Linked DNA regions of Pseudoduganella albidiflava. The protein of the gene in region 3 interacts with the protein of the main gene of each other region in a pairwise test. Links are inferred from orthologs where the notes say so. Each region holds a gene or a part of one and is shown on either strand. Other genes may lie near its edges.

What was found.
Region 1: the proteins of ftsZ (region 3) and EYF70_RS24705 interact in binary tests that used the Escherichia coli proteins (3 or more experiments, as listed by UniProt). The link is inferred for Pseudoduganella albidiflava from one-to-one orthologs.
Region 2: the proteins of ftsZ (region 3) and rlmN interact in binary tests that used the Escherichia coli proteins (3 or more experiments, as listed by UniProt). The link is inferred for Pseudoduganella albidiflava from one-to-one orthologs.

The regions. Positions count from the first base shown.
Region 1 is NZ_CP036401.1:5,935,318-5,945,004, reverse strand. What follows is about bases 3,395-6,254. They hold EYF70_RS24705 (rod shape-determining protein), read left to right. Parts: upstream 3,395-4,232; coding sequence 4,233-5,276; downstream 5,277-6,254. Other genes in these bases: mreC (rod shape-determining protein MreC), read left to right, coding at 5,399-6,254; gatC (Asp-tRNA(Asn)/Glu-tRNA(Gln) amidotransferase subunit GatC), read right to left, coding at 3,638-3,937; gatA (Asp-tRNA(Asn)/Glu-tRNA(Gln) amidotransferase subunit GatA), read right to left, coding at 3,395-3,591. In the rest of the region: EYF70_RS24725 (DUF1176 domain-containing protein), read right to left, coding at 1-368; Asp-tRNA(Asn)/Glu-tRNA(Gln) amidotransferase subunit GatB, read right to left, coding at 615-2,075; more of gatA, read right to left, coding at 2,107-3,394; more of mreC, read left to right, coding at 6,255-6,550; rod shape-determining protein MreD, read left to right, coding at 6,547-7,059; mrdA (penicillin-binding protein 2), read left to right, coding at 7,094-9,355; rod shape-determining protein RodA, read left to right, coding at 9,357-9,687. UniProt on the Escherichia coli protein: Forms membrane-associated dynamic filaments that are essential for cell shape determination. Acts by regulating cell wall synthesis and cell elongation, and thus cell shape.
Region 2 is NZ_CP036401.1:1,428,134-1,437,755, forward strand. What follows is about bases 2,704-5,498. They hold rlmN (dual-specificity RNA methyltransferase RlmN), read left to right. Parts: upstream 2,704-3,412; coding sequence 3,413-4,585; downstream 4,586-5,498. Other genes in these bases: ndk (nucleoside-diphosphate kinase), read left to right, coding at 2,887-3,312; pilW (type IV pilus biogenesis/stability protein PilW), read left to right, coding at 4,585-5,439; EYF70_RS06105 (RodZ domain-containing protein), read left to right, coding at 5,453-5,498. In the rest of the region: pbpC (penicillin-binding protein 1C), read left to right, coding at 1-1,546; EYF70_RS06085 (Bax inhibitor-1/YccA family protein), read right to left, coding at 1,856-2,539; more of EYF70_RS06105, read left to right, coding at 5,499-6,502; ispG (flavodoxin-dependent (E)-4-hydroxy-3-methylbut-2-enyl-diphosphate synthase), read left to right, coding at 6,508-7,788; hisS (histidine--tRNA ligase), read left to right, coding at 7,795-9,147; EYF70_RS06120 (YfgM family protein), read left to right, coding at 9,166-9,622.
Region 3 is NZ_CP036401.1:5,711,287-5,721,045, reverse strand. Bases 1,359-4,290 are described here. They hold ftsZ (cell division protein FtsZ), read left to right. Parts: upstream 1,359-2,186; coding sequence 2,187-3,395; downstream 3,396-4,290. Other genes in these bases: EYF70_RS23670 (hypothetical protein), read right to left, coding at 4,253-4,290; EYF70_RS23675 (peroxiredoxin), read left to right, coding at 3,668-4,171; ftsA (cell division protein FtsA), read left to right, coding at 1,359-2,026. In the rest of the region: EYF70_RS23690 (cell division protein FtsQ/DivIB), read left to right, coding at 1-705; more of ftsA, read left to right, coding at 794-1,358; more of EYF70_RS23670, read right to left, coding at 4,291-4,633; EYF70_RS23665 (hypothetical protein), read left to right, coding at 5,103-5,993; EYF70_RS23660 (SET domain-containing protein), read right to left, coding at 6,192-6,692; EYF70_RS23655 (DMT family transporter), read left to right, coding at 6,842-7,684; lpxC (UDP-3-O-acyl-N-acetylglucosamine deacetylase), read left to right, coding at 7,784-8,716; EYF70_RS23645 (DciA family protein), read right to left, coding at 8,777-9,262; preprotein translocase subunit SecA, read left to right, coding at 9,528-9,759. UniProt on the Escherichia coli protein: Essential cell division protein that forms a contractile ring structure (Z ring) at the future cell division site. The regulation of the ring assembly controls the timing and the location of cell division.

The DNA.
Region 1 (9,687 bases), 220 kb from region 3 along the record:
ACGGCCGAGACCAGCGCCTGCGCCTGCGCGGGCGTCAGCGTGCCGTGCTGGGCCTCGATCTTCACCGGCCCCACCGCCTTGCCGTCGATCTTCATCGTCACCGTTGCCGACTTCGGCTCCGGCGCCTCGTCGCCATAGCTGCCCAGCTGCAGCGTGGCCGCGAGGGCGCGCCCGGGACCCGCCACGCGCTCGAGCAGCACGGAAACGGCCGGCTCGACACCGTCGGGCTGGTACCCGGCCGCGCGGCACGTGCGCGTGTTGTCGCACGCCAGTTCCCAGTCGTGGTGGCTGAATTCCGTGCCGGCGGGCGTGGCCGCAAGCACGGGGATGGCCAGGGTGGCCAGCAATGGAGCGATCAGTTTTTTCATGTCGACAAGATAACAAAAAAAGGCGCCGCGGCGCCTTTTTTTAAAAACGGTGACAGGCACCATTTATGTCGAAATGTTTTCCGGAAAATGGAGCCTGTCACTAAGGCCGTTAAGTTAAGCGCCATCCGGCACATTGAAAGCGCATGCATTCACCCCAACAGCGAAGGGCTGGGGTCAGACCCGCCGGGTCTGACCCCGGAATCTGCCATTGGGTTTAGAAGTCGGAGCCTGTCACCGGTTTTCTGGTCAGCCCGCCAGCTTCTGCTTGAGCAGTTCCGTCAGCTGTGCCGGGTTGGCCTTGCCTTTCGATGCCTTCATGGCCTGGCCGATCAGCGCGTTGATCGCCGCTTCCTTGCCGGCGCGGTACTGCTCGACCGACTTGGCGTTGTTGGCGATGACTTCGTCGACGATGGCGACCAGGGCGCCCGCGTCGGACACCTGGCCCAGGTCTTTTTCCTTGATGATGGCATCGACCAGCGCGGCGTCATCCGAATTGGCTTCCCACAGCGCCTGGAAGACTTCCTTGGCCGCCTTGTTCGAGATGGTGCCGTCGGCGATGCGCTTGAGCATGAGCGCCAGCTGCGCCGGTTTCACGGGCGCGTCGGCGATGTCGACATCGTTGCGGTTCAGCGTCGAGGACACGTCGCCCATCAGCCAGTTCGCCGCTGCCTTGGCGTTTTCCTGGCCGGCGGCGGCCACCACGGCTTCGAAGTAGGTGGCCATCGCCTTCGACGAGGTCAGCACCAGCGAATCGTATTCCGGCAGCTTGTACTGGCCGACGAAGCGCTCGCGCATCACGGCCGGCAGTTCCGGCATCGCGGCTTTCACGCGCTCGATCCAGTCTTCGGAAATCGCCAGCGGTGGCAGGTCCGGGTCGGGGAAATAGCGGTAATCCTGCGCATCTTCCTTGCTGCGCATTTCGCGGGTTTCCTTGCGGTCCGGGTCATACAGGCGCGTGGCCTGCACCACCTTGCCGCCATCCTCGATCAGCTCGATCTGGCGGCGCACTTCCACGTTCACCGCTTCCTCGATGAAGCGGAACGAGTTCAGGTTCTTGATCTCGCAGCGGGTGCCGAATTCGGTCTGGCCCTTCGGGCGCACGGACACGTTGACGTCGCAGCGGAACGAGCCTTCCTGCATGTTGCCGTCGCAAACGCCCAGCCACATCACCAGGCCATGCAGCGCCTTGGCGTAGGCCACCGCTTCCTGCGCCGAGCGGATTTCCGGTTCGGAGACGATTTCCAGCAGCGGCGTGCCGGCCCGGTTCAGGTCGATGCCGGACATGCCGTGGTAATCCTCGTGCAGCGATTTGCCGGCGTCTTCTTCCAGGTGCGCGCGCGTCAGGTTCACGGTCTTTGTGACGAACTTGCCATCCTTCTCGAAGCCGAACGTCAGCGAGCCGCCCTGCACGACCGGGTCATCCATCTGGCTGATCTGGTAACCCTTCGGCAAGTCGGGGTAGAAATAATTCTTGCGGGCGAAGATCGATTGCGGCGCGATCTTCGCGCCCACGGCCAGGCCGAAGCGGATCGCGCGGTCGACCGCCTGCTTGTTCATCACCGGCAGCACGCCCGGCAGCGCCAGGTCGACGGGGCTGGCCTGCGTGTTCGGCTCGGCGCCGAACGCGGTCGGCGAGCCACTGAAGATTTTCGAATCGGTCGTGAGCTGCACGTGGTTCTCGAGACCGATGACGACTTCCCATTCCATATTGTTCTTCCTTGTGATCTCTTGGATGCGATCAGGCAGCGGCCGGAGCGCGTGCGTGCCAGTCGGTCGCCTGCTGGAACTGGTGGGCGATGTTCAGCAGCTTCGCCTCGGCGAAGTAATTGCCGATGATCTGCAGGCCCACCGGGCGGTTCGCATTCTTGTCGCCCTGGCCGAAACCGCAGGGAATCGACATGCCGGGCAAGCCGGCCAGGCTGGTCGACAGCGTGAAGATGTCGGCCAGGTAGTTCGCCACCGGATCGTCCGCCTTCGAACCCAGGTCCCAGGCCACGGTCGGGGCCACGGGGCCCATGATCACGTCGCACACGGCATCGGGGCCGGAGAGCACTTTGGCGAAATCGTCGGCGATCAGGCGGCGGATCTTCTGGGCCTTCACGTAGTACGCATCGTAGTAGCCATGGCACAGCACATACGTGCCCACCATGATGCGGCGCTGCACCTCGGGGCCGAAGCCCTGGGCGCGCGTCTTGCGGTACATGTCCTGCAGGTCCTTGTAGCCCTCGGCGCGGAAGCCGTAGCGCACGCCGTCGAAGCGCGACAGGTTCGACGACGCCTCGGCCGGCGCGATCATGTAATAGGCCGGGATCGACAGCGCCGTGTTCGGCAGCGAGATGTCGACCAGCGTGGCGCCCAGTTTCACGAATTGCTCGAGCGCCGCGCGCACAGCCGCTTCCACGTCGGCAGCCAGGCCTTCGCCGAAGTATTCCTTCGGCACGCCGATGCGCAGGCCGGCCAGCGGTTCGTTCAGGTTGCGCGTGAAATCCTCATGCACGCCACCCTGTTCCGGCGCCAGGCTGGTCGAATCGCGCTCGTCGTAGCCGGCCATCGCCGACAGCAGCAGGGCGCAATCCTCGGCGGTCTGCGCCATCGGGCCGCCCTGGTCGAGCGACGAAGCGAACGCGATCATGCCGAAGCGCGACACGCGGCCATAGGTCGGCTTGATGCCGGTGATGCCGCAGAACGCGGCCGGCTGGCGGATCGAGCCGCCCGTGTCGGTGCCGGTCACGGCCGGCGCCAGGCGTGCCGCCACGGCCGCCGCCGAACCGCCGGACGAACCGCCCGGCACGGCATTCGTGTCCCACGGGTTCTTCACGGCGCCGAAGGCCGAGTTCTCGTTCGACGACCCCATCGCGAATTCGTCGCAATTGAGCTTGCCCAGGTGGACCATGCCCACGCCATGCAGTTTTTCGACCACGGTGGCGTCGAACGGGCTCACGTAATCGGCCAGCATCTTCGAGCCGGCCGTGGAGCGCCAGCCGCGCGTCACGAAAATATCCTTGTGGGCGATCGGCACGCCGGCCAGCGGGTGCGCGTTGCCGGCGGCAAGGCGGGCATCGGCATCGGCAGCCTGGGCCAGCGTCAGCGCGCGATCCACGTGCAGGAAGGCGTTCAGGTCGCTCGCTTCGATACGGTCGAGGTAGTGCGTCGCCAGCTCGGTGGCGGAAATCTCCTTCGACTGCAGCAGCGTGGACAGTTCTTTGAGGGTCTTGGTATGGATCATGGTGTTGTTCTGCTGTCCCGCCGCCGGGCGGCGGGAGGATGGATTAGTCGATCACCTTCGGCACCAGGTACAGGCCGTCCTCGGTCTTCGGTGCCACTTTCTGGTAATCGTCGCGGCGGTTCGGCTCGGTGGGCACGTCGTCGCGCAGGCGCAGCGCCACCTGCATGTGCGCGGCCAGCGGGTGCGCCAGCGGCGGTACGCCTTCGGTATCCACGGCGCGCATCTGCTCGGCCAGCGCGAAGATGCCGTTCAGCTTGTCCAGCATCGCCGCGGAATGCTGTTCGTCCAGTTCCAGTTGCGCCAGCTTGGCGATGCGGTTTACGTCGGTGGGTGTCAGGGCCATTTTCGGGGCGCGCAAAGCGCTAGTCATAAAACTGAGGGTTTCGATAAGACTTTTGTAACATCGGCCATTTTCACCCTAAAACCCCGGCAAACCTGCATAAACGCAGGCTTCGGGGTCCGCACATTTGAGTGGATTCAGGGCAAATAGCCCGTGAATTATAAGGTAGAATGCCGGGTTGATGCGTTGCCGGCATCCCGGTGGCCGCCAGTCTGGCAGAGCCCCGCTTCCCAGGCCGACGCATCACAGGACAATCTTCTAACTGCCCACGCGCGGGCAAGAGCGCTACAGGATACTCATGTTTGGTTTTTTACGCAGGTACATCTCGTCCGATCTGGCCATTGACCTCGGCACGGCAAATACTCTTATTTACGTGCGCGGTTCGGGCATCGTGCTCGATGAGCCCTCGGTGGTGGCGATCCGCCAGGAAGGCGGCCCGAATGGCAAGAAGACCATCCAGGCGGTCGGCAAGGAAGCCAAGCAGATGCTGGGCAAGGTACCCGGCAACATCGAAGCGATCCGTCCGATGAAGGATGGCGTGATCGCCGACTTCACCGTGACCGAGCAGATGCTCAAGCAGTTCATCCGCATGGTGCACGACTCGAAGTTCTTCCGCCCGTCGCCGCGCATCATCATCTGCGTGCCGTGCGGCTCGACCCAGGTGGAACGCCGCGCGATCCGCGAATCGGCGCTCGGCGCCGGCGCTTCGCAGGTCTACCTGATCGAGGAGCCGATGGCGGCCGCGATCGGCGCCGGCCTGCCGGTATCCGATGCAACGGGTTCGATGGTGGTCGATATCGGCGGCGGCACCACCGAAGTGGGCATCATCTCGCTGGGCGGCATGGTCTACAAGGGTTCCGTGCGCGTCGGCGGCGACAAGTTCGACGAAGCGATCGTCAACTACATCCGTCGCAATTACGGCATGCTGATCGGCGAACAGACGGCCGAAGCGATCAAGAAGGCGATCGGCTCCGCGTTCCCGGGATCCGAAGTCAAGGAAATGGAAGTCAAGGGCCGCAACCTGTCCGAAGGCATCCCGCGTTCGTTCACGATCTCGTCGAACGAGATCCTGGAAGCGCTGACCGACCCGCTGAACAATATCGTGTCGGCCGTGAAGAACGCGCTGGAACAGACGCCGCCGGAACTGGGCGCGGACATCGCCGAAAAGGGCATGATGCTGACCGGCGGCGGCGCGCTGCTGCGCGACCTGGATCGGCTGCTGATGGAAGAAACCGGCCTGCCGGTGCTGGTGGCCGAAGACCCGCTGACTTGCGTGGTGCGCGGTTCGGGCATGGCGCTGGAACGCATGGACCAGCTGGGATCGATCTTCTCGTACGAGTGATCCCCGGCACGATCGCGGCCGCGGTCTTCGTCTGCAATGGATTGCGGATGGGTGCGGCCAGGCGTTAGCAATACCGGGCGGTTCGTGCCATGTGCGCGGCCGCCCATGTCCATTCAGGATCTATGGAATACAGTCCGCCGCCACTCTTCAAGCAAGGGGCGTCCGCGCGCGCCAAGATGGTGATCTGCGCGTGCATCTCGATCGCATTGCTGTTGTTCGATTCGCGCGTGGGCGCGCTGACCGTGGTGCGCCAGGTGGTCGGTACCGTGCTGTATCCGCTGCAGGTGGCGGCGATGCTGCCGCGCGATGCCCTGGCGGGCGTGGGCACCTATTTCTCCACCTTGTCCGGCCTGGAAAAACAGGTGCGCGAACTGCGCACGCAGCAGATCGCCATGGCGCACACGCTGCAGCAGGCGCAGCTCACGCAGGCCGAGAACGCCCAGTTGCGCAGGCTGCTCGAAGCCCGTGAAAAAGTGCCGGGCAAGACGATGCTGGCGGAAATCCTCTACGACGCGCGCGACGTGTTCACCCGCAAGGTGATCCTGAACCGCGGCATGCAGCAGGGCGTGCGGGCCGGCCTGCCCGTGATCGACAACCAGGGCGTGGTGGGGCAGGTCACGCGGGTGTTTCCCTTCACATCCGAGGTCACGCTGCTGACCGACAAGGAACAGGCGATTCCCGTGCAGGTGCTGCGGAACGGCCTGCGCAGCGTTGCCTATGGCCGCGGCCAATCCGGCAACCTGGACCTGCGCTTCATGGCGCCGAACGCCGACGTGGTGGTGGGCGATATCCTGATCACGTCCGGCATCGACGGTGTGTATCCGGCCGGCCTGGCGGTAGCCCGCGTCACGCAGGTGGAAAACAGCGCGAACGGCATGTTTGGCCGCGTGGTGTGCCAGCCGCTGGCCGGCATCGAACGCAATACGCAGCTGCTGATCCTGATGTCGCTGCCGGAGATGCCGCCGCGTCCGCCGGAAGAAGATACCAGCAAGCCGGTCAAGAAAAAGAAAGCGGCCGATTCGGCCACCGCGCCATCGGCTGCCGCGCCTGCCGCCGAGGGCGCCGCGCCTGCCGCGGGTGCTCCCGTGGCGGCGCAGGCCAATGTACCGGCAGGCCCGGCGGCGCCGGGCCTGCGCCCGGGAGCGCCGCCGCAACCGCTGGCCACCGCGCCGGCCGGTGTCCAGGCCACCGCGCCGGCGGCGTCGCCCGTCGCGCCGCGCACCAATGCGCCGGCGCCCGCACCTGCAGCCGCGGCACCGAGGGAGAACCGATGAACCGTCCGCAGTACATCCTGCTGCCCGTCAGCCCCATCTTCATCGCGATCAGCCTGCTGGCCGCGTTCCTGCTCAACCTGATGCCCTGGGGCCAGTTCATCGCCGCGCCGGACTTCGTGGCGCTGGTGCTGGTATTCTGGGGCGTGCACCAGCCGCGCCGGGTCGGCATCGGCACCGCATTCTGCCTGGGCCTGCTGATGGACGTGCACGACGCCACGCTGCTGGGCGAGAATGCGCTGGCCTACACGCTGCTGTCGTATTGCGCGATCATGATGCACCGCCGCGTGCTGTGGTTCCGCATCAGTACCCAGGCCATGCATGTGCTGCCGCTGCTGCTGCTGGCGCAGGCGGTGCAGTTGCTGGTGCGCTTCCTGGTCTCCGGCAAGTTCCCCGGCTGGTTCTACTTTGTCGAAAGCTTCGTGTCGGCGCTGCTGTGGCCCCTGATCACGATGCTGCTGCTGGCGCCGCAGCGCCGCGCGGTCGACAAGGACCATACCCGCCCGATCTGATGCGCCCGGAAGCAATCACGCCACACCGACACCCATGACCGAGCTGAAGAACAACGAGCGCGAACTGCACCTGTTCCGGGTGCGGCTGACGCTGCTCGGCACCCTCGTCTTCATCTGCTTCGCGCTGCTGCTCGCGCGCCTGGTCTGGCTGCAGGTGATCCGCCACAGCGACTACATGGCGCAGGCCGAGGACAACCGGATCGCCGTGGTGCCGATCCAGCCGAACCGGGGCCTGATCCTGGACCGCAACGGCGTGGTCCTGGCGCGCAACTACTCGGCCTACACGCTCGAGATCACGCCGTCCAAGCTGCGCGTGCCGCTGGAGGAAATGATCGATGCGCTGGCCCTGATTGTCGAGGTGACGCCGAAGGACCGCCGCCGCTTCAAGAAGCTGATGGACGAGTCGAAGAACTTCGCCAGCGTTCCGCTGCGCACCCGGCTGTCCGACGAGGAGGTGGCGCGCTTTACCGCGAACCGGTTCCGCTACCCCGGCGTGGAAGTGCAGGCGCGCCTGTTCCGCAACTATCCGCTGGGCGAGACGGCGTCGCACGTGATCGGCTACATCGGCCGCATCAACCAGAAGGAAGCCAAGGCGATCGAGGAGCGCGAGGATGCCGCGAACTACAACGGCACCGACTACATCGGCAAGGAAGGCCTGGAAAAGAGCTATGAAAAGCACTTGCACGGCATTACCGGCTACGAGGAAGTCGAAGTGTCGGCGGGCGGGCGCGCGATCCGCACGCTGTCGCGCACGCCGCCCACCTCCGGCAGCAACCTGATCCTGTCGATCGATATCGAACTGCAGAAGATCGCCGAGGAAGCGTTCGGCGAATGGCGCGGCGCGCTGGTGGCGATCGAGCCGTCGACCGGCGACGTGCTGGCTTATGTGTCCCGGCCGGGCTACGACCCGAACCTGTTCGTGGATGGTATCGATTCGCAGAGCTGGAACGAACTGAATACGTCGCTGGACCGGCCGATGGTGAACCGGCCGCTGTCCGGCACCTATGCGCCCGGCTCGACGTTCAAGCCGTTCATGGCGCTGGCCGCGCTGGAGACGGGCAAGCGCACGCCGTCGCAGGCCATCTTCGACCCGGGCTTCATGTACCTCGGCACCCACAAGTTCCGCGACGACGTGGTGAATGGCCACGGCACGGTGGACTTGCGCAAGTCGATCGTGGTGTCGTGCAACACGTACTACTACCACCTGGGCCGCGACATGGGGATCGACATGATCCACGACTTCATGAAGCCGTTCGGCTTCGGCCAGAAGACCGGCATCGACCTGGACAACGAGAAGACCGGCGTGCTGCCATCGAAGGAATGGAAGCAGTCGCGCTACAAGAAGAACCCGCGGGCCGGCAAGTGGGTGGGCGGCGACACGATCTCGGTGTCGAACGGTTCCGGCTACAACTCTTATACGCCGCTGCAGATCGCCCACGCGGTGGCGAACCTGGCCAACAACGGCATCGTGATGAAGCCGCACCTGGTGAAGATCATCGAGGATGGCGGCACGCGCGCCCGCACGCTGACCGTGCCGAAGGAAAGCTACCGCATTCCGCTGAAGCAGCAGAACATCGACCTGATCAAGGACGCCATGGTCGGCGTGGTGAGCGAGCAGGGCGGCACGGCGACGCGCGCCTTCGCCGGGGTGCAATACACGGTGGGTGGCAAGACGGGTACCGCGCAGGTCGTGGGCATCCGCAAGAACGAGAAGTACAACGCCAAGACGCTGGCCGAGCGGCTGCGCGACAATGCGCTGTTCACCGCCTTCGCTCCGGCCGACAAGCCGCGCATCGTGATCGCCATGGTGGTCGAGAATGCCGGCTTCGGCGGCGCCGTGGCCGCGCCGATCGCCCGCAAGGTGCTCGACTACTACATGCTGGGCAAGCGGCCGACCGAGAAGAACACCGACAAGGTGCCGAAGGAAGACGCCGAAGTGTTCGAGCCCATCGAAGGCCCGCTTGCCGAGGAAGAAGCGGCGCTGGCGCGCGAACAGCTGGCGGCGCAGCAGGCGCAGGCCGGGCAGGGCGCACAGCCGGGGGCGCCGGCGGCAGCGGGGCAGGGCGCGGTGAAGCCGGCGCCGCGGGCTCCTGCGGGGGCGGCACAGAATCCGCCGCCCGGACCGGGACTGATGCCGGTGCGTCCGCCGACCACTACGGCGCCGGCATCCGGTGCGCCACCCGCACCGGCGGGGCGGCCAGCGGCGCAGGCGCCCGCGCAAGGGACAGCGCCGCCGCGCCCCGCGGAAGGGCGGGCGCAACAGCCTGCCGCCATCCCGCCAAGGAACAGGGAATAACATGCGCATCAACGAACGACGCTCGCTGTGGCGGCGCCTGAAACCCTATGTGGCGGTATTCGACCCACCGCTGCTGCTGCTGCTGGCACTGCTGCTGGGCACCAGCCTGGTCACGCTGTACTCGGCCAGCCTGGGTATCGAAGGCAAGATCGAGGACCAGCTGCGCAATATCGCCATGTGCGTGCTGGTCATGTGGATCACATCGAACATCTCGCCGCAGAACCTGATGCGGATCGCCGTTCCCGCCTATACGGTGACGGTATTGCTGCTGGTGGCGGTGGCGCTGGTCGGCACCATCAAGCTGGGCGCGCGGCGCTGGCTGCATATCGGCA
Region 2 (9,622 bases), 4.3 Mb from region 3 along the record:
GGCGCCCTCCGGCCTGGACGTGGCCGAGTCGGTGATCCTCGCCAGCCTGTTGCGGGCACCCTCCGCCTCCCGGGCCATCGTGGCGCGGCGGGCCTGCGCACTGGCCAGGGACCTGAAGGCGGCCACGCCGTGTGCCGCGATCGATGCCGTTGCCCAGCGGGCGTTCTCGCGGCAGGCATCGATGGCGCCATTGCCGCCGGCACGCGAGGCGGCTGCGCAATTGCTGAAGGGGGCCGGGGAGAACGTGCGCAGCACGCTCGATGGCACGCTGCAGCGCCACGTGCAGGCGGTGCTGCGGCAGCAGCTGATGGCGCTGCGCGAGCGGCACGTGGCCGATGGCGCCGTGCTGGTCCTGGATAACGCCACCGGCGAGATCCTGGCCTGGGTGGGCAATGCCGGCGGCAGCGAGGTCGATGGCGTGACCGCGGCGCGGCAGGCCGGATCGACGCTGAAACCATTCCTGTACGCGCTGGCGCTGGAGCGGCGGCTGCTGACGGCGGCGTCGCCGCTGGACGATACGCCGCTGGAAGTGACCACGCCGTCCGGCCTGTATGCGCCGCAGAACTACGAGCACGACTTCAAGGGCATCGTCACGGCGCGCGCCAGCCTGGCCGGTTCGCTGAACGTTCCAGCCGTGCGCACGCTGATGCTGGTCGGGCTGGAACGCTTCGCCGCGCAGTTGCGCGCACTGGGGTTTTCCAGCCTCGGCGAAGAAGCCGATTTCTATGGTCCGTCGCTGGCCCTGGGCTCGGCCGACGTCACCCTGCTCGAGTTGACCAATGCCTACCGGGCGCTGGCCAACGGCGGCGTGGCCGGCGGCGCCACCTTGCAGGCCCGCGCGCGGCCGGTGGCAAGGCGTCGCGTCGTCGATGCGGGCGCTGCGTTCATCGTGGGCGACATCCTGGCCGACCGCGCGGCGAGGGCGGCCACGTTCGGCCTGAAGAACGAGCTGGCCGCGCCGTACTGGGCGGCCGTCAAGACCGGGACCAGCAAGGACATGCGGGATAACTGGTGCATCGGCTATACCGCGCGCCATACCGTCGGCGTGTGGGTCGGCAATTTCGACGGCAGCGCGATGTGGGACGTGTCCGGCGTCAGCGGGGCCGCGCCGGTCTGGCGCGACGTGATGGATTACCTGAACCGCGATCTTCCCGGCCGTGCGCCGCAAGCGCCGGCCGGTGTGGTGCGCCGCACCGTCACGTGGCAGCCTGCGCTGGAAGCGGCGCGGCCCGAATGGTTCCTGAAAGGCACCGAGACATCGCGGGTGGCGCTGCTGCCGGCCGAGCAGCGGCTCCCCGAGATCGTCTATCCCGCCGACGGGGCGATCCTGGCGGTCGACCCCGATATCCCGGCAGGCCGGCAGCGCGTGTTCTTCCTGGCGCACGGCCCGCGCGACCTGCGCTGGCGGCTCGACGGCACGGAAGCAGGCTCCACCGGCCAGCAGGCAGGCTGGGCTCCCGCGCCCGGCAAGCATGAATTGGTGCTGCTGGACGGAACGGGCAGGGAAGTCGATCGCACCACGTTCACCGTGCGCGGCGCCGAATAGCGTCGGGGCAGCGCATCAGCAACAACCTGCGCCGTCGCGCCACTTCAACGATTGTGTTGCAAAAAAATCGGGGACTGTCCCCATGCGTCAGTTAAGTCCACCCCAAGTGCAAATTCTGGGGTCAGACCCGGCGGGTCTGACCCCTGCCCTTCGCTGCTGGGGTGAATGCATGCGCGTCCAATGAGCCGTATGACGCTCAACTTGACGGCATTAGGGACTGTCCTCGGTGTTGTCTTGATACCAGCTCGGCAGTATCGGGGCAATAAAAAAGCCGGCACTAGGCCGGCTTCGGGATGCTGCATGCAGTGTTTATTCGCGGTCGCCGCTGGTGAAGCCCAGGATCGACAGCAGGCTGGTGAAGATGTTGTACACGTCCAGGTACAACGCCAGCGTGGCGCTGATGTAGTTGGTTTCGCCGCCGTTGACGATGCGTTGCACGTCATACAGGATGAAGGCGGAGAAGATGCCGATGGCCAGCACCGAGATCGTCAGCGACAGGGCCGGGATCTGGAAGAAGATGTTCGCCAGCGATGCCAGGATGATCAGCACCAGGCCGATGAACGCGAACTTCGCGACACCCGAGAAATCGCGCTTCGACACGGTGGCGATACTTGCCAGCACGGCAAAGATCGCGCCGGTACCGCCGGCGGCCAGCATGACGAGCGTGCCGCCATTCGCGAATGACAGCGTGCGCATCAGCAATGGCGTCAGCATCAGGCCCATGAAGAACGTGAAGCCCAGCAGCAGGGCCACGCCCGCGCCGCTGTGCTTGTTCTTCTCGATCGCCCACATGAAGCCGAACGCGATGCCCAGGAACAGCAGCGCGCCGAGGAAGCCGCCCGGCATCGGGATGCCGAATGTCATGCCGGCGGCCGCGCCCAGCACGGTCGGGACCATCGACAGCGACAGCAGCCAGTAGGTGTTGCGAAGCACGCGGTTCTGGGTGACTGCCTGCCCGCCCGCATATTGATAAGTTTTTTCCAAGTTCGCCATAGTTTGCACTCCTTTTGTCGGTACGGTGTACCCTTGCCAAAGCTTAGCACGCGTGGTGCCGAAAAGGGCTGAAGCCCGCCGGGATGGTCTGTGATGCCGGATCGATCCATTGATCCGGCTCTTGAAATCCTCCGGAATCCGCCCAACTGCCTGCGAACGGCTGGGCTTCCCAGCCAATACCGTCCGCTTCGGTGCGCATTCCAGGGTTTCGATACGGCTTTCCGCCGCTTGTTACGCCATCTTCCGCCCCAACACGCATAGTATATGGGGTGTTGTATGCTAAAATCAAAGGTTGATCGAGAAATCAATTACGTTTTAACCCTTTCTTTTTACTGGAGTTTTTAATAATGGCAATCGAACGCACCCTGTCCATCATCAAACCGGACGCAGTGGCCAAGAACGTGATCGGCCAGATCTACAGCCGTTTCGAAGGTGCTGGCCTGAAAGTCGTGGCTGCCCGCATGACCCAACTGTCGCGCGCCGAAGCCGAAGGCTTCTACGCCGTGCACGCTGCCCGTCCTTTCTTCAAGGACCTGGTGGACTTCATGGTTTCCGGCCCGGTGATGATCACGGTTCTGGAAGGCGAAGGCGCCATTGCCAAGAATCGCGACCTGATGGGCGCAACCGATCCGAAGAAAGCTGAAAAAGGCACGATCCGCGCCGATTTCGCCGACTCCATCGATGCCAACGCCGTTCACGGTTCGGACGCCGCCGAAACCGCCGCCACGGAAATCGCTTACTTCTTCCCAGCACTGAACGTGTACTCCCGTTAATCGCCAAGATTAACGGTGCGATAGCACTACATCGGTAGTATCGCCTGACGCCCCGGCATGTCCGGGGCGGAGGTGTTTTGAAAAAAGATTGAAACTAGTTATGGAAACGACCCTCACCAACCTGCTGGACCTCGATCCCGCGCAACTGATCGACTACTGTGCGCAGTTGGGTGAGAAGCCGTTCCGCGCCAAGCAGCTGCAACGCTGGATCCACCAGTTCGGCGCGTCGGACTTCGACAGCATGACCGACCTCGCCAAGTCCCTGCGCGAGAAGCTGAAGACGCGCGCCCATATCACGGCGCCGGCCGTCATCAGCGACCATACCTCGACCGACGGCACGCGCAAGTGGCTGGTGGATGTCGGCAATGGCAATGCCGTGGAAACCGTGTTCATTCCGGAAGAAAACCGCGGCACGCTGTGCATTTCCACCCAGGCCGGCTGCGCGGTCAACTGCCGCTTCTGCTCGACCGGCAAGCAGGGCTTCAACCGCAACCTGACGGTGGCCGAGATCATCGGCCAGCTGTGGATGGCCGAGTTCGAACTGCGCAAGACCAAGGGCATCGAGCCGGGGCCGAAAGGCGAGCGCCAGATCACCAACGTGGTGATGATGGGCATGGGCGAGCCGCTGCTGAACTACGAGCCGACCGCCACCGCGCTGAAGCTGATGCTGGACGATAACGCCTATGGCCTGTCGCGCCGCCGCGTCACGCTGTCGACTTCCGGCGTGGTGCCGATGATCGACAAGCTGTCGCAGGACGTGCCGGTAGCGCTCGCCGTGTCGCTGCACGCTTCCAACGACGAGCTGCGCAATGGTCTCGTGCCGCTGAACAAGAAGTACCCGCTGGCCGACTTGCTGGCGGCCTGCAAGCGTTACCTGGAATTCGCCCCGCGCGACTTCATCACGTTCGAGTACTGCATGCTGGACGGTTTCAATGATTCCGACGAGCATGCGCGCGAACTGATCGCGCTGGTGAACCATCCGCAATATGGCATCAATTGCAAGTTCAACCTGATTCCGTTCAACCCCTTCCCGGAATCGGGCCTGACGCGCTCGAAGAATCCCCGCATCAAGGCCTTCTCGGAAATCCTGATGAACGCCGGCATCGTGACGACGATCCGCAAGACCCGTGGCGACGACATCGACGCCGCCTGCGGCCAGCTTGCCGGCGAGGTCAAGGACCGTACCCGCGTGGCCGAGCGCATGGAAAAGATGGCCGAATATAAAACCAAGTTCGGTGCCGATTTCGGCAAGATCGTGGAGATCCGGTCCTGATGACCGCAGCCGCCCAGTGCCGCGCGCGCAGCGCCAGGCTCGGTTCCGCCGGGCTGCTGGGCGCGTTGTTGCCCATGCTGCTGCTGGCCGCCTGTACGGGCGGCCCCGCGGGCACCGGTGCCGGCGCTACCAGCGGCAGGGCCGAGCTGCCCACGCTGTCGGATGCCACGGCTGCGCAAAAGCGCGCCCAGATCCGCATGCAGCTGGCGGTCGGCTACTATGAGCAGGGCCAGTTGCCCGTCGCGCTCGATGAGATCAAGAAGGCGATCGCCGCCGATCCCGGCTATGCGGACGCCTACGGCGTGCGCGCGCTGATCTACATGGGCATGGGCGAGGCGACGCTGGCGGACGATAATTTCAAGCGCGCGCTGCAACTGGCGCCGAACAACCCGGATATCGCGAACAACTATGGCTCGTTCCTGTGCCAGAACGGTCGCGTGGCCGAGTCGTTCCGCTGGTTCGACGCGGCACTGGCCAGCCGGCAGTATTCTTCGCCCGTGAAGGCGATGAACAATGCGGGCAGTTGCGCGCTGAAGAGCAAGGATTACGAGCGGGCCGAGCAATACTTGCTGCAAGCATTGCAGCTGGCCCCGGATCAGCCGTCGACCAGCGCCAACCTGGCGCGGGTCTATTACGAGCGTCGCGACTACGCGCGCGCCAACTTCTTCCTTACCCGGCTTGGCAAGGTTGCCCGGCCCGACAGCTTGCCGGCCGATGTGCTGTGGCTCGCGGTCCGGGTCCAGCACCGGCTCGGCGACAAGGGGGCGGAAGAAGCTTGGGCGACACAGCTGCGGCGCCACCATGCCGCCTCGCCCGAGTATGCTGCGTATCAGCGCGGGGCGTTTGATGAGTGAGACAGGGGTAATAATGGATTCAGAAGGGCAAAAGCAGCCGCAGGGTCAGCCTCACGGGCAGGGGCACGCACAGGAGCGGCAGCATGCCGCCGCGCCGGGCGCAACGCTGGCCGCGCAGCGCGAAGCGATGGGCCTGACCGTGGAACAGATCGCCGATCAGCTGAAGCTGGCGCCGCGCCAGGTCGTCGCGCTCGAGCAGGGCGACTTCGCTTCGCTGCCGAACATGGCCGTCACGCGGGGGTTCATTCGCGCCTATGCGAAGGTGGTGCGGCTCGATCCGGCACCGCTGGTGGCGCAGATCGAAGTCACGCCATCGGTCACCACGTCGAGCGAACATGCGCCGATCAGGCGCGAAAAGATTCCCACCACGTTTTCCCAGTCGCGCTTTCCCACGCTGGCTTCGCGCCAGTCGAAGCCGAAGGTCTGGATCATCGGTGGCGTGGTGGCGCTGGCCGTCATCGCCGGTGCCGGCGCATGGCAGGCCGGCCTGATCTCGCCGGCCGCACTCAGCAAACCGGCCACCGTGGCCGCGCCAGCGGCTACCGCGCCGGCCGCGCCAGGTACCGCCGGCACCACCGCCACCACGCCGCCGCTGCTGTCGCCGAACGTACCGCTGGTATCGACGCCTTCGCAGGGGCCGGCAACGCCGGAAAATACCGCGCCGCTGGTGACGACCCCGCCGAACACCGCGATCGCGGGCGCTCCGGCGACGAATTCGGCTGCAACGACACCGGCTGCGACGACGCCGGCTGCCACGACACCCGCCGCCACTGCGCCAGCCGCCACCACGCCGGCTCCGGCCGCGGCCACGCCGGCACCGCAGGGCGCCAATACGCTGACGCTGGTCTTCACGGCCGATTCGTGGGTCGAGATCAAGCGGCCCGGCGCATCGCCGCTGATTTCCCGCCTCGTCAAGGCCGGCAGTACCGAGAGTTTCGAGATCGATCGCCAGTCGCAGCTGACCGTCGGCGCGCCGGAAGGCGTGCGCGCCACGTTGCGCGGCCAGCCGCTGCCGCTGCCGAAAGTAGCGAACGGCACCATTTCACGTGTCCAGATCAAGTAATGAGCATGTCCGAACTTACTACCGCCATACCTTCTAACGCGATCCCTTCCGGCCCCCTGGCGCGCCGCTCCAGCAAGGGCGTGCTGGTGGCGCATGGCGACCGCAAGGTGTGGGTCGGCGGCGACCATCCCGTCGTCGTGCAATCGATGACCAATACCGATACCGCGGATGCGGTCGGCACCGCGATCCAGATCAAGGAGCTGGCCCGGGCCGGTTCCGAGCTGGTGCGCCTCACGGTGGACCGGCCCGAGGCCGCGCAAGCCGTGCCCTACATCCGCGAGCAGCTCGACAAGATGGGCGTCGACGTGCCGCTGGTCGGCGACTTCCACTACAACGGCCACACGCTGCTGACCGAGTATCCGGATTGCGCCGCCGCGCTGTCGAAGTACCGCATCAACCCCGGCAACGTGGGCAAGGGCGCCAAGCGCGACACGCAATTCGCCCAGATGATCGAAGTGGCGATCCGCCACCAGAAGCCGGTGCGCATCGGCGTCAACTGGGGTTCGCTGGACCAGGCGCTGCTGGCGCGCATCATGGATGAGAACGCGGCCCGCGCCAATCCGTGGAGCGCGCAGGCGGTGATGTACGAAGCACTGATCACGTCCGCCATCGAGAATGCCCAGCGCGCCGAGGAAATCGGCCTGGGCCGCGACAAGATCGTGCTGTCGTGCAAGGTCTCCGGCGTGCAGGACCTGATCGCCGTGTACCGCGAGCTGGCCAGGCGCTGCGATTACGCGCTGCACCTGGGGCTGACGGAAGCGGGCATGGGCAGCAAGGGCATCGTCGCCTCGACGGCGGCACTGTCCGTGCTGCTGCAGGAAGGCATCGGCGACACGATCCGCATCTCGCTGACGCCGGAGCCGGGCGGCGACCGCACGAAGGAAGTCATCGTCGGCCAGGAAATCCTGCAGACGATGGGTCTGCGCAAGTTCATGCCGATGGTGATCGCCTGCCCGGGCTGTGGGCGCACCACGTCGACCACGTTCCAGGAACTGGCGGACGATATCCAGACCTTCCTGCGCGAGCAGATGCCGGAATGGAAGAAGAGCCACCCGGGCGTGGAAGCGATGAACGTGGCCGTGATGGGTTGCATCGTCAACGGCCCCGGCGAATCGAAGCACGCCAACATCGGCATCAGCCTGCCGGGCACCGGCGAATCGCCGGCCGCGCCGGTCTTCGTCGATGGCCAGAAGGTGGCCACGCTGCGCGGCGACACGATCGTGCAGGAGTTCCAGCAGATCGTGCTGGATTACGTACAGAAAAACTACACATCAGTATCGGTATAAAAAACCATGTCCGAAAACAAAAAAGCAGAGAAGATCACCTCGGTCAAAGGGATGCCCGACATCCTGCCGGCCGATGCCCACCTGTGGGAAATCTTCGAGAACACCGCGCAGTCCATCCTGCAAAGCTACGGCTACCAGAACATCCGCACGCCGATCGTCGAGGAAACCCGCCTGTTCGCGCGCGCGATCGGCGCCGTGACCGACATCGTCGAAAAGGAAATGTATTCGTTCGAGGATTCGATGAACGGCGACCAGCTGACGCTGCGTCCGGAAGGCACGGCCGGCGTGGTGCGCGCCGTGCTGGAACATAACCTGGTGTACGACGGCCCGAAGCGCCTGTGGTACAAGGGCCAGATGTTCCGCCACGAGCGCCCGCAGCGCGGCCGCTACCGCCAGTTCCACCAGTTCGGCGCGGAAGCCGTGGGCTTCACGGGCCCGGACATCGACGCCGAGCTGATCATGCTGTGCCGCCGCCTGTGGGATGACCTGGGCCTGCCGGAGATCCGCCTGGAACTGAACTCGATCGGCGACGCCGCCGAACGGGCCGCCCACCGCGTGGACCTGATCAAGTACCTGGAACAGCACGAGGAACTGCTGGATGCGGAGGCCAAGCGCCGCCTGCACACCAATCCGCTGCGCATCCTCGATACCAAGAATCCGGCCCTGCAGGACATCGTCAACAATGCGCCGAAGCTGCTCGATTACCTGGGCGAGGAATCGCTGAAGCACTTTGAAGGCGTGAAGAACATCCTCGACCGTAACGCGGTGCAGTACACCGTCAACACGCGCCTGGTGCGCGGCATCGACTACTACAACCGCACCGTGTTCGAATGGGTCACCGACCAGCTGGGCGCGCAGGGTACCGTGTGCGCCGGCGGCCGCTACGATCCGCTGATCGAGCAGTTCGGCGGCAAGCCGACGCCGGCGGTGGGCTTCGCGATGGGCATCGAGCGCCTGATCGAGCTGATGAAGTCGGCCGGCGAAACGGCCGCGCCGAACCAGTGCGACGTGTACCTGGTGCACCAGGGCGAGGAAGCGCAGATGCAGGCCTTCATCCTGGGCGAACGCATCCGCGACGCCGGGCTGGACGTGATCCTGCACTGCGCCACCGCGGCCGGCGCCGGCTCGTTCAAGAGCCAGATGAAGAAGGCCGACGGCAGCGGCGCGTCGTTCGCCATCATCATCGGCGAAGACGAAGTGGCCAACAATACTGCCAGCGTGAAGGCGCTGCGCGGTGCCGAAGGCGAGCAGCAGCAGGCCACGGTGGCGTTCGAGGAAGTGGTCGGCTACGTGGTCGACCAGATCATCGGCGGCCACGATTGCGGCGACGACTGCGAAGACCACCACCACCATCACTGATCCCGAAGGATAGATTCCATGGCATTCGATCACCAAGAAGAAGAACAGCTCGCATCCCTGAAGGCATGGTGGGCCAAGTACGGCAACGCCGCCACCTGGGTGCTGGTGGCCGGCCTGGCCGCCTATTCCGGCTGGGCGGGCTGGCAGTATTACCAGCGCACCCAGGCTGTCGAGGCGTCCGCGCTGTACGACGAGCTGCAAACCTCGGTCGGCAAGGATAACGCCAAGGTGCAGCGTGCCGCCGGCGATATCGAGAGCCGCTATGGCCGCACGCTGTATGCGCAGATGGCCGCGCTGACGGCGGCGAAAAGCGCGTTCGACGCGAACGACCTGAAGACCGCCAAGGCCAAGCTGCAGTGGGTCGTGGAACACGGCAACGACGAATACAAGGCGGTGGCGAAGATCCGCCTGGCCGGGCTGCTGCTGGACGAGAAGGCCTATGCCGACGCCCTGAAAACGCTCGACGGCGATGTGC
Region 3 (9,759 bases):
GCCGTTTGCGTCGCCGCCGGTATCTGGTGGATCGCGCACCGGCCGATCTTCGACCTGCGCACGATCCGTGTCGAGGCGATGGAACGGGCCGAACTGCGCCACGTGAACCTGCTGACGCTGAAGAACGGCACGCAGGGCCGCATCCCCGGCAACTTCTTCACGGCCAACCTGGAACAGGTGCGCCAGGTGTTCGAGGCGGTGCCCTGGGTGCGGCGCGCCACGGTGCGGCGCGAATGGCCGAACCAGCTGATCGTGGAAGTGGAAGAGCACGAGGCGCTGGGTACCTGGGGCGAGGATGGCCGGCTGCTGTCGGTGAAGGGCGATGTATTCACGGCCAACCTGGCCGAGGCGGAAGAGGATCACGAACTGCCGCAGTTCTCCGGACCGGACGGCAGCGAGAAGGAAGTGCTGTCGCGCTACGCCGAGCTGCGCAAGTGGTTCGCGCCGGCCAGGCTGGTGCCGGCCGGCCTGTCGCTGTCGAGCCGTTACGCGTGGACGGTGACGCTGGACAACGGCGCCAGCGTGGCGCTGGGCCGCGAGCAGACGCCGACGATGCTGAAGGACCGCGTGGCGCGGCTGGTATCGGTGTGGCCGCAGCTGGCCGCGCGCGTGCCGGACATCGAGACGATCGACATGCGCTACCAGAACGGGCTGGCGCTGTCGGCGGCGGGGCTGAAGATCCCGGCCGAAAAAGTGAAGAAATAACGAATAAAAAACGACAAAAAAACGAATAAAAGACGAACAACAGGCCGCGGAAGGCCCGGTAGAGCGAAACGAATTTAACGAGCAAATAATGACAAAAGACGCGAAAAACCTGATCGTCGGCCTCGACATCGGCACCTCGAAGGTGGTGGCCGTGGTGGCCGAGGTGATGGGCGATGGCCGCCATGAAGTGATCGGGCTGGGGCAGCACGAATCGAAGGGCCTGAAGAAGGGCGTGGTGGTCAACATCGAAGCGACCGTGGAATCCATCCAGCGCGCCCTCGAGGAGGCCGAGCTGATGGCCGACTGCAAGATCCGCAACGTGTACGCGGGTATCGCGGGCAGCCATATCCGCAGCTTCAATTCGAGCGGCATGGTGGCGATCAAGGAAAAGGAAGTCACGGCCACCGACGTGGCGCGCGTCATTGAAACGGCGAAGGCCGTTAACATTCCTACCGATCAGCAGCTGCTGCACACGGTGCCGCAGGAATTCATCGTCGACAGCCAGGAAGACGTGCGCGAGCCGATCGGCATGAGCGGCATCCGGCTGGAAGTCAAGGTACATATCGTCACGGGCGCGGTGAGCGCCGTGCAGAATATCGTCAAGTGCGTGCGGCGTTGCGGACTCGAGGTCTCGGACCTGATCCTGCAGCCGATGGCATCCGCGGATGCCGTGCTCACGCCGGACGAAAAAGAATTAGGTGTAGTGCTGATCGATATCGGCGGCGGCACCACCGACGTTGCAGTGTTCTCGGACGGCGCGATCCGCCATACGGCAGTGATCCCGATCGCCGGTGACCAGATCACCAACGACATAGCGATGGCCTTGCGAACCCCCACCTCCGAAGCGGAAGAAATCAAGATCCGCTACGGGGTGGCAAAACAGGTGCTGGCGGATCCGGGGGAACACCTGGAAGTGCCGGGCCTGGGCGACCGCGGCCCCCGCAATCTGTCCCGCCAGGCGCTGGCTGCAGTCATCGAGCCGCGCGTGGAGGAATTGTTCGCCATGGTGCACCAGGTCGTGCGCGAGTCCGGATACGAGGGCGTGCTCTCGTCCGGCATCGTGCTGACCGGCGGCTCCTCGATCATGCCCGGCATGGTTGAAATGGCGGAGGACATCTTCCTGAAACCGGCACGCCTCGGCACGCCGGATTATCGCGGCCAGCTGGCCGACGTGGTGCGCAGCCCCCGCTACGCCACCGTGCTCGGACTTCTGCTGGAAGCGAAGAAGCAGTATTTGCGCGGGCATATCGTGACGCGCCAGGACGGGTCCGTGAAGGCGGTCTGGCAACGCATGAAGGAATGGTTCCTCGGTAATTTCTGAGGGTGGGTGCCGGGTACGCAGGCCACCGCTTGATGGCCTGCGATGCACCCAAAACGGTAACAACAGGGTAAACTATTTTTATATATACGCGGTCTTCACCCCCAGCTTCTACCGATATGAAGGCTGGCGCTTGAAGGGCGCTCTCAACTAGGAGCACATCATGGAGTTCGATATGGTCGATAACGCATCACTGGGAACGGTGATCAAGGTGGTCGGTGTTGGCGGCGCGGGCGGTAACGCGGTGCAGCACATGATCAACAAGGGCATGAGCGGCGTGGAATTCATCGCCGCCAATACCGATGCCCAGGCGTTGTCGGCTTCCAAGGCCGACAACATCATCCAGATCGGCGAGACCGGCCTGGGTGCGGGCATGAAGCCCGACGTCGGCCGCAAGCTGGCCGAGGAATCGCGCGCACGCATCGAGGATGCGCTGCGCGGTGCGCACATGGTGTTCATCGCCGCGGGCATGGGCGGCGGCACCGGCACCGGCGCCGCGCCGATCGTCGCGGAAGTGGCGAAATCGCTGGGCGCGCTGACGGTGGCGGTGGTGTCGAAGCCGTTCTCGCACGAAGGCCAGAAGTGCATGGAAATCGCCGATGAAGGCCTGGAGCAGCTGTCGCAGAACGTCGACTCGCTGATCGTGATCCTGAACGAGAAACTCGAAGAGATCTACGAAGACGAGTCGCTGATCGAATGGCTGCAGCATGCCGACGACGTGCTGAACAACGCGGTGGCCGGCATCGCCGAGATCATCAACGTGCCGGGCCACATCAACGTCGACTTCAACGACGTGAAGACGATCATGGGCGAGCAGGGCAAGGCGATGATGGGTACCGCCACCGCCGCCGGCGTGGACCGCGCTCGCATCGCCGCCGAACAGGCCGTGGCATCGCCGCTGCTGGATGGCATCGACCTGTCCGGCGCGCGCGGCGTGCTGGTCAACGTGACCGCCAGCCGCAGCCTGAAGGGCAAGGAAATCAAGGAAGTGATGGCCGCGGTGCGCGCCTTCGCCGCGCCGGACGCATCGATCGCACAGGGCATCGCCTATGACGATTCGATGGGCGATTCGATCCGCGTGACCGTGGTGGCAACGGGCCTGGGCAAGAACAAGAAGCACGTGCAGCTGGTACCGCAGCAGATGCTGCGCACGGGCACCCACAACAACCCGCTGAACCCGCAGGCCGGCCTGGCCGGCGCCGCAGCATCGGTGTCGATGGGCATCGGTGCCGCCGGTGGCCACAGCTTCGAAGGCAAGCGCGAGCCGGCCGTGTGGCGCCGCGAATCGGCTTCCGAGCAGGTGCGCGCGATGGAAAAGAACGGCATGGAAACCTACGATATCCCGGCATTCCTGCGCAAGCAGGCCGACTGACGTTGTGATCCGGCGGCGTGCCCGCAAGGGCGCCGCCGTGCCGGCCTACGTGAGAGGGGCCGGCGCTTTCGAGCGGCTTCGCTCGCGCTCTGGCATACTTGCCGGAGCTGCCGCCTGGTGCAGTGCACCTTGGGCGGCTTTTTTTTGCCTGCGCGGCTTTTTGCCTGTGCGGCTTTTTTGTTTGCGTGGCTGGGTTCCGCTGTAACCCCAACTGCAAATGTTGGGGTACTGCTGACGAGCCCCTGCGCGCAACGGTTTACAAGGAGATCACCATGACCATCAAGATCGGCGACAAACTGCCGGAAGGCACCCTGTCCGAATTCATCGAAGTCGAAACCGAAGGCTGCTCGCTGGGCCCGAACACGTTCAACGTGCAGGAACTGGCTGCCGGCAAGAAGATCGCCATCTTCGGCCTGCCGGGCGCCTACACGCCGACCTGCTCGGCCAAGCACGTTCCCGGCTTCGTCCAGCACGCCGAGGCCTTCAAGGCCAAGGGCGTGGACGAGATCTGGTGCGTCTCGGTCAACGACGCCTTCGTGATGGGCGCCTGGGGCCGCGAACAGAAAGCCACCGGCATCGTACGCATGATGGCCGACGGTAACGCCGCGTTCGCGAAGGCACTGGGCCTGGACGCCGACTTCTCGAAGTTCGGCATGGGCACCCGCTCGCAGCGCTACTCGATGCTGGTCGAAGACGGCGTCGTCACGCAGCTGAACATCGAGCAGGGCGGCAAGTTCGAAGTGTCGAACGCGGAGACGCTGCTGGGTCAGCTGTAATCGACTGCGGATAGCGGGCGATCATCGTCGCTCCGCCATGACGGGCGCGCTCCGCGGCGCGCCCGCAGCACTGGAATGGTGTCAGCAAATCGACGCGCCAATGCTTTTGCCAGTCCTGAGGTTGAAACCGAAATCGCATTGGTATCCATCGGTGGGCCTGTAGAGGCAAGCCAGGTTGTCTCGCTCCCGGATGCGCACCCCTTTTTCCACGCCGCACGCGGCCTTCCTGTCCGGCCCCATCGCCTCGAACATATCCTTGGCGGCTCGTCCTCGAACGTAGAATGCCACGCGGGCGTTGTCGGGCGTGGGCGCGATCGTATCTCCCAGCTCGCCGCCATAGATGACGTACCTGGTCTCGGCAGGGCGCAGCAGCCATTCCCACGCTTGAGTGCCTTGTGAAAAAGCGGCCGAAGCCGCAATCGCAAGAAGAACAAGAAAAGAGCGTTTCACCTCGGCCCTCATGCAAGTATCGTTACGTGAAAGTGGTTGTCGTGGTGACTGCGTGGGACGACCCTCGGAATCTTCTTGTCGTTGAAATAGATGACTTTGATCGCACCACATTCGAAGAACAGCTTGATCAGCTTCGCAGTGGCATCGTGATCATAGTACCTCGTGTCTTTCCAGGTCACTGGAAGTTCTAGCCCGTCGAGCCGAAGAGGGCGGATATCGATATCCAATCCGCTCTGATGTCCCACCCAGCCTGGCAATGTCTGCATAGTGTTCAGTCCGAAAATAATACTTGAGTTAGATACGTCTAACCTTTAGTCGAAAATCAGATTTTAAACAATAATTTCTTTCACGGAATTTCCTCGTCATTCTTGTCGCCACAATGATACAGGAAGCAGTGAATCGGGATATTGAATAGACATCGGCTTTATTTGGGTACACCATTAGTAGTAGCTTCGACCGCCCGCTTGTTCTGGAGGACCTCATGCACCACGCTATCTCCCTCGCGAGTCTTATTGTCCTTCTTTGCACAGCATCAGCGCAAGCCACGACCGTCACCTCTACGTTTGTGACCGCCGGGAGATATGCGGGAGGGCAGACGACATACTCTGATGCTCACCCGACGAGTTCGAATCTTTCAGTGATTAAAGAAGCACCGGAGGGCGGAACAGGAGCGGGCATTGCCGAGGCGTCAGCATCATACGGAGTACTTCGGGCAGATGCCGGAGCAGCTGGTGGGCAATATGCTAGTGGAGGCGCACGCGCTCAGGCATCATTTAACGATATTATCGTTTTCAATGCCGATGGGATGACGGGCAGGCGTGGCTCAACGACAATGAATTTGTGGTTCCACTGGGACTTGGACTCAATAGCTGCTGGGAATAGCTTTGCCCAAACGCATGGTCAGATTAATTTCTATTCCGGTCGTTCCAGTTCCAGCAGGGTTACTCTGAATCGTGCCAATGGTTACAACAGTGAGCACATCAATTACAACAGCGCTTTCAATAATGGTGTGGAGGTCCCTTTTTCTTTCACGATACCATTAGTAGTCGATTTTATATTCGGCCGAGAATTTTCTATTAATGCATCGTTGTCAGTAAACGCTGCCGCTGCAGGTATGGGGCCGGATCGGTTCGGGAATGTGAATGGCTCGGCCGTTGCACAGGCGAACGCTGGTCGGTCTGTGTATTGGGCAGGATTTTCTGATACAGAAGTAGGAGGAGTTGCCTTAGGTGACTTTATGGTAACCTCGCGTTCCGGTACTGACTGGTCGCTTTCTCAAGTTCCTCCAGTGCCAGAACCAAGATCGGTCGTTCTTTTAGTCACGGGATTTTTGGTATTGTGTATCGTCCGAGCGCGCAATCAAAAATTTTGATGCAAAAGATTTACGAGTTCTGTGGCGGAATGCACAAGCGGTCCATTTGTGCGTGCTAGAGTTTTCGACCTGTAACGCAATAGGACGACCGGCCGGGTTATCCCGGCCATAGGCTCATGCGGCAATTGCCGCGATCACGCGGTGGTCGTGCGATTCCTCGCTATTGAAGCCAGCCCAGCAGGTAAATCCTGCAGTTAATCAGCCAGCCGCCTTCTTGCCCCGGCTGCGCTTCTTCGGCGCCAGCATGATGCCGGTGCAGTTCGGCGCGCCGCAGTGGCAGGCGAAGGCCTTCTTCACGGCGGGGGTATGGCGCTCGTCGTAGATGAGGCCATAGTTGTAGCGCAGCTCCTCGCCTTTTTCGATGTCGCACAGTGCGTGGATGAATACGCGGTCGTCTTCTTCCATGGCCTCGCAGTTCGGATCGCACGAGTGATTGATGAAGCGCGACTCGTTGCCGCCGGCGCCGCCGTCGATCAGCAGGCCGTTATTGAGCGTGAAGAAGAACGTATGGTTGATCGGGCCGCCCTTCTCGGCGGTGCGCCGGCAGGTCTCGTCCCAATCCACGATCTCGCCGGTATATTCGATGATCCGGGTACCGGCCGGGATCGCGCGGCGGGCGAAGACGCCCTTGCCGTGGATCGGCGAATCGTGCACTTCGAACAGGGCGGAAGTTTTCGGTTTGGCAGTGGACGTGGTCATTCGAATATCATACCGCGTTGATAGTGTGCTTGCTCGTGCCGCGCGCTTCCGTAGCGGGGCGTGCTGCGGCGGCTACAATGAGCGCCCCAATCCCCACGGAACGTCCCTTGAAACAGAACGCCAAGGAAAACCTGCACAGCATTTACGCGATGGTCACGGCCGTCGCGATGTTCTCCATCATGGATACGGCGATGAAGCTGCTCGCCGCCCGTTACCCGGCCATGCAGGTGACGGTGCTGCGCGCGTTTTCATCGATGCCGCTGGTGTGCGCGTACGTGGCATATCGGGGCGGGTTCCACGGCATCTTCAAGGTGAACTGGCCGTTGCAGCTGCTGCGCGGCGCGCTCGGTATCGCCATGCTGACACTGTTCGCCTATGGCCTGAAGTCGCTGCCGCTGTCGGAAACGTATTCCGTGTTCTTCATCGCGCCCGCGCTGATCACGGCGCTGTCGGTGTTCATCCTGAAGGAGCGGGTGGACGGCATGCAGTGGCTGGCCATCGGCGTGGGCCTGGTCGGCGTGCTGGTGGTGCTGCGGCCCGAGGGCACCAGCTTCATTTCCGTCGCCGGGCTGGCGATCCTCGGCTCGGCGGCCTGCTATGCGGTATCGGCGATCGCCAGCCGGATGCTGTCGCGCACCGATTCGAACGAGAAGATCATGTTCTGGCTGCTGGTGATGATCGGTGCCGGCTCGCTGCCGCTGGCGTTGCCGTCCTGGGTGGCGCTGCGCTGGGACGACTGGCCGGTGATCGCCACGCTGGCCTTGTCCGGCTTTTTCGGCCAGCTGGCGATCACCAAGGCATTCAGCATGGGCAAGGCATCGATCGTGGCGCCCTTCGAATACACGGCGCTGGCCTGGGGCGTGGCGATCGACTGGGCGTTGTGGAGCACGCTGCCGGATGGCTGGACCCTGGTGGGCGCGGCGATCATCATCGGCAGCGGCATCTACCTGGTGCGGCGCGAGGCGGTGCACAGCGAGGCCGAGCACCCCTGAAAGCCGCATGTTGTCACGGTTTTATCCCTGGTCCTATGCCTGGTCTTATGTCTTTTGGCATAGGGAACGCGGGCCTCGGAAAGCCGATATAATCGTGAAATGAAACAACGTACGATCAAAGAACAAGTCCGCACCACCGGTGTCGGCGTGCACTCCGGGACCAAGGTCGAACTGACCCTGCGCCCGGCCCCGCCCGACACGGGCATCGTCTTCGCCCGCGTGGACCTGGTGCCGCCCGTGGTATTCCCGGTCGGCCCGCTGGAAATCGGCGATACGCGCATGGCGACCGTGATGATTCGCGATGGCGCCCGTGTGTCGACGATCGAGCACCTGATGTCGGCCTGCGCGGGCCTGGGCATCGACAACCTCTATATCGACGTGACCGCCGAGGAAATCCCCATCATGGATGGCTCGGCGTCGTCGTTCGTCTACCTGCTGCAGCAGGCCGGCCTCGCCGAGCAGGAAGCGCCGAAGAAATTCATCCGCATCACGAAGCCGATCGAGGTGCGCGAAGGGCAGGGCGCCAGCGAGAAGTGGGCGCGGCTGGTGCCGCACAACGGCTTCAAGCTGGACTTCTTCATCGAATTCAACCACCCGGCCGTCGATGGCACGGCGCAGCGCGCGCAGATCGACTTCGGCAGCCAGTCGTATATCCAGGCGGTGGCGCGGGCGCGCACGTTCGGCTTCATGCAGGACGTGGAAATGCTGCGCGGGATCGGCCTGGCGCGCGGTGGTTCGCTGGAGAACGCGATCGTGATGGATGAGTACCGCATCCTGAATCCGGACGGCCTGCGCTACGACGATGAATTCGTGCGCCACAAGATCCTCGATGCGATCGGCGACCTGTACGTGATCGGCCACCCGCTGATCTGCGCATACGAGGCGCACAAGTCCGGCCACGCGCTGAACAACAAGCTGCTGCGCGAACTGCTGGCCAATCCGGATGCGTATGAATTCGTCAGCTACGATTCGGCCGACCAGGCGCCGCCGTCGTATGCGCGGCAGCTCGAGCAGGAATGGGCATATAACTAAGTAAGTAGCCAGGCACTTAGCGAAGCAACCAGGCCGGCATCGGCCGCGAAGGCTTCGCTGCTACCGGCGATGCGCCACCAGGTTCTTCAGCGCCGCGATCAGCGTGGCGTTCTGCTTGGTCGGCTCCAGCGTCTCGGACAGCCGGGCGAACGAATCCACCCCCACTTCGGGAATGACGAGCTGGCGCCGCTCCACGGGCGGCGTCGCCATGGCCTTCATCATCTGCACCTTGAGGCGGATGTTGTCGATCTGCCACCCCTTGGCCGACAGCGCTTCTTGCAGTTTTGGCAATTGCTGTTTAAGCTTGGCGGCAACCGATGCGTTCGGTGTCGACAGCACCAGCTGGCCGGCCTCGAACGACAGGATGTCGCAGAAATTGAAGGCGGCCGGCAGGACTTTCGCGCAGTCCTGCTGCAACTTCGCCATGCGCTGCACGGCCGGCAGCAACGCCGCGAGGCGGTCGTCGCGGCGCAGGAAGTCGGTGGCTTCGACCGCCGTCCGGTTCCGGCGGGTCTGGTCGAAGGCATTGAAGGAGTTGAATCGCATGCGCGAAACATAGCATAGCCGCGCCGTGCATGCAGCAACGGCGGCGTGGCGGCGGGTGCATGCGATGCCGGACAGGAGTCGGGCGCACTGCACGGGAAGCTGCAGGGTGAGCTGTAAAGCGAACGGCAAGTTCCCCTGAGGCTATTGTCTTTCCGGCAGCCATCCCCATGTACCCCCGTGCTAAAATCATGGTCTTTTGCCACAGGCTTTGGGCGAGGTCGCGAAGCGAGCTTTTTTTAAACGGCGTTTATTCAAGAATTCAAGCATGTCCTTACTGACCGCGATTTTCGGCAGCCGTAACCAGCGGCTGCTCAAGCAGTACCAAAAAACCGTCAAAGCAATCAACGCTCTCGAACCCGAGTACGAAAAGCTGTCGGACGCCGAATTGCAGGCCAAGACGCCCGCCTTCAAGGAACGCGTGGCAGCCGGCGAGGCGCTGGACGACTTGCTGGTGGAAGCCTTTGCCGTATGCCGCGAAGCGTCCAAGCGCGTCTTCA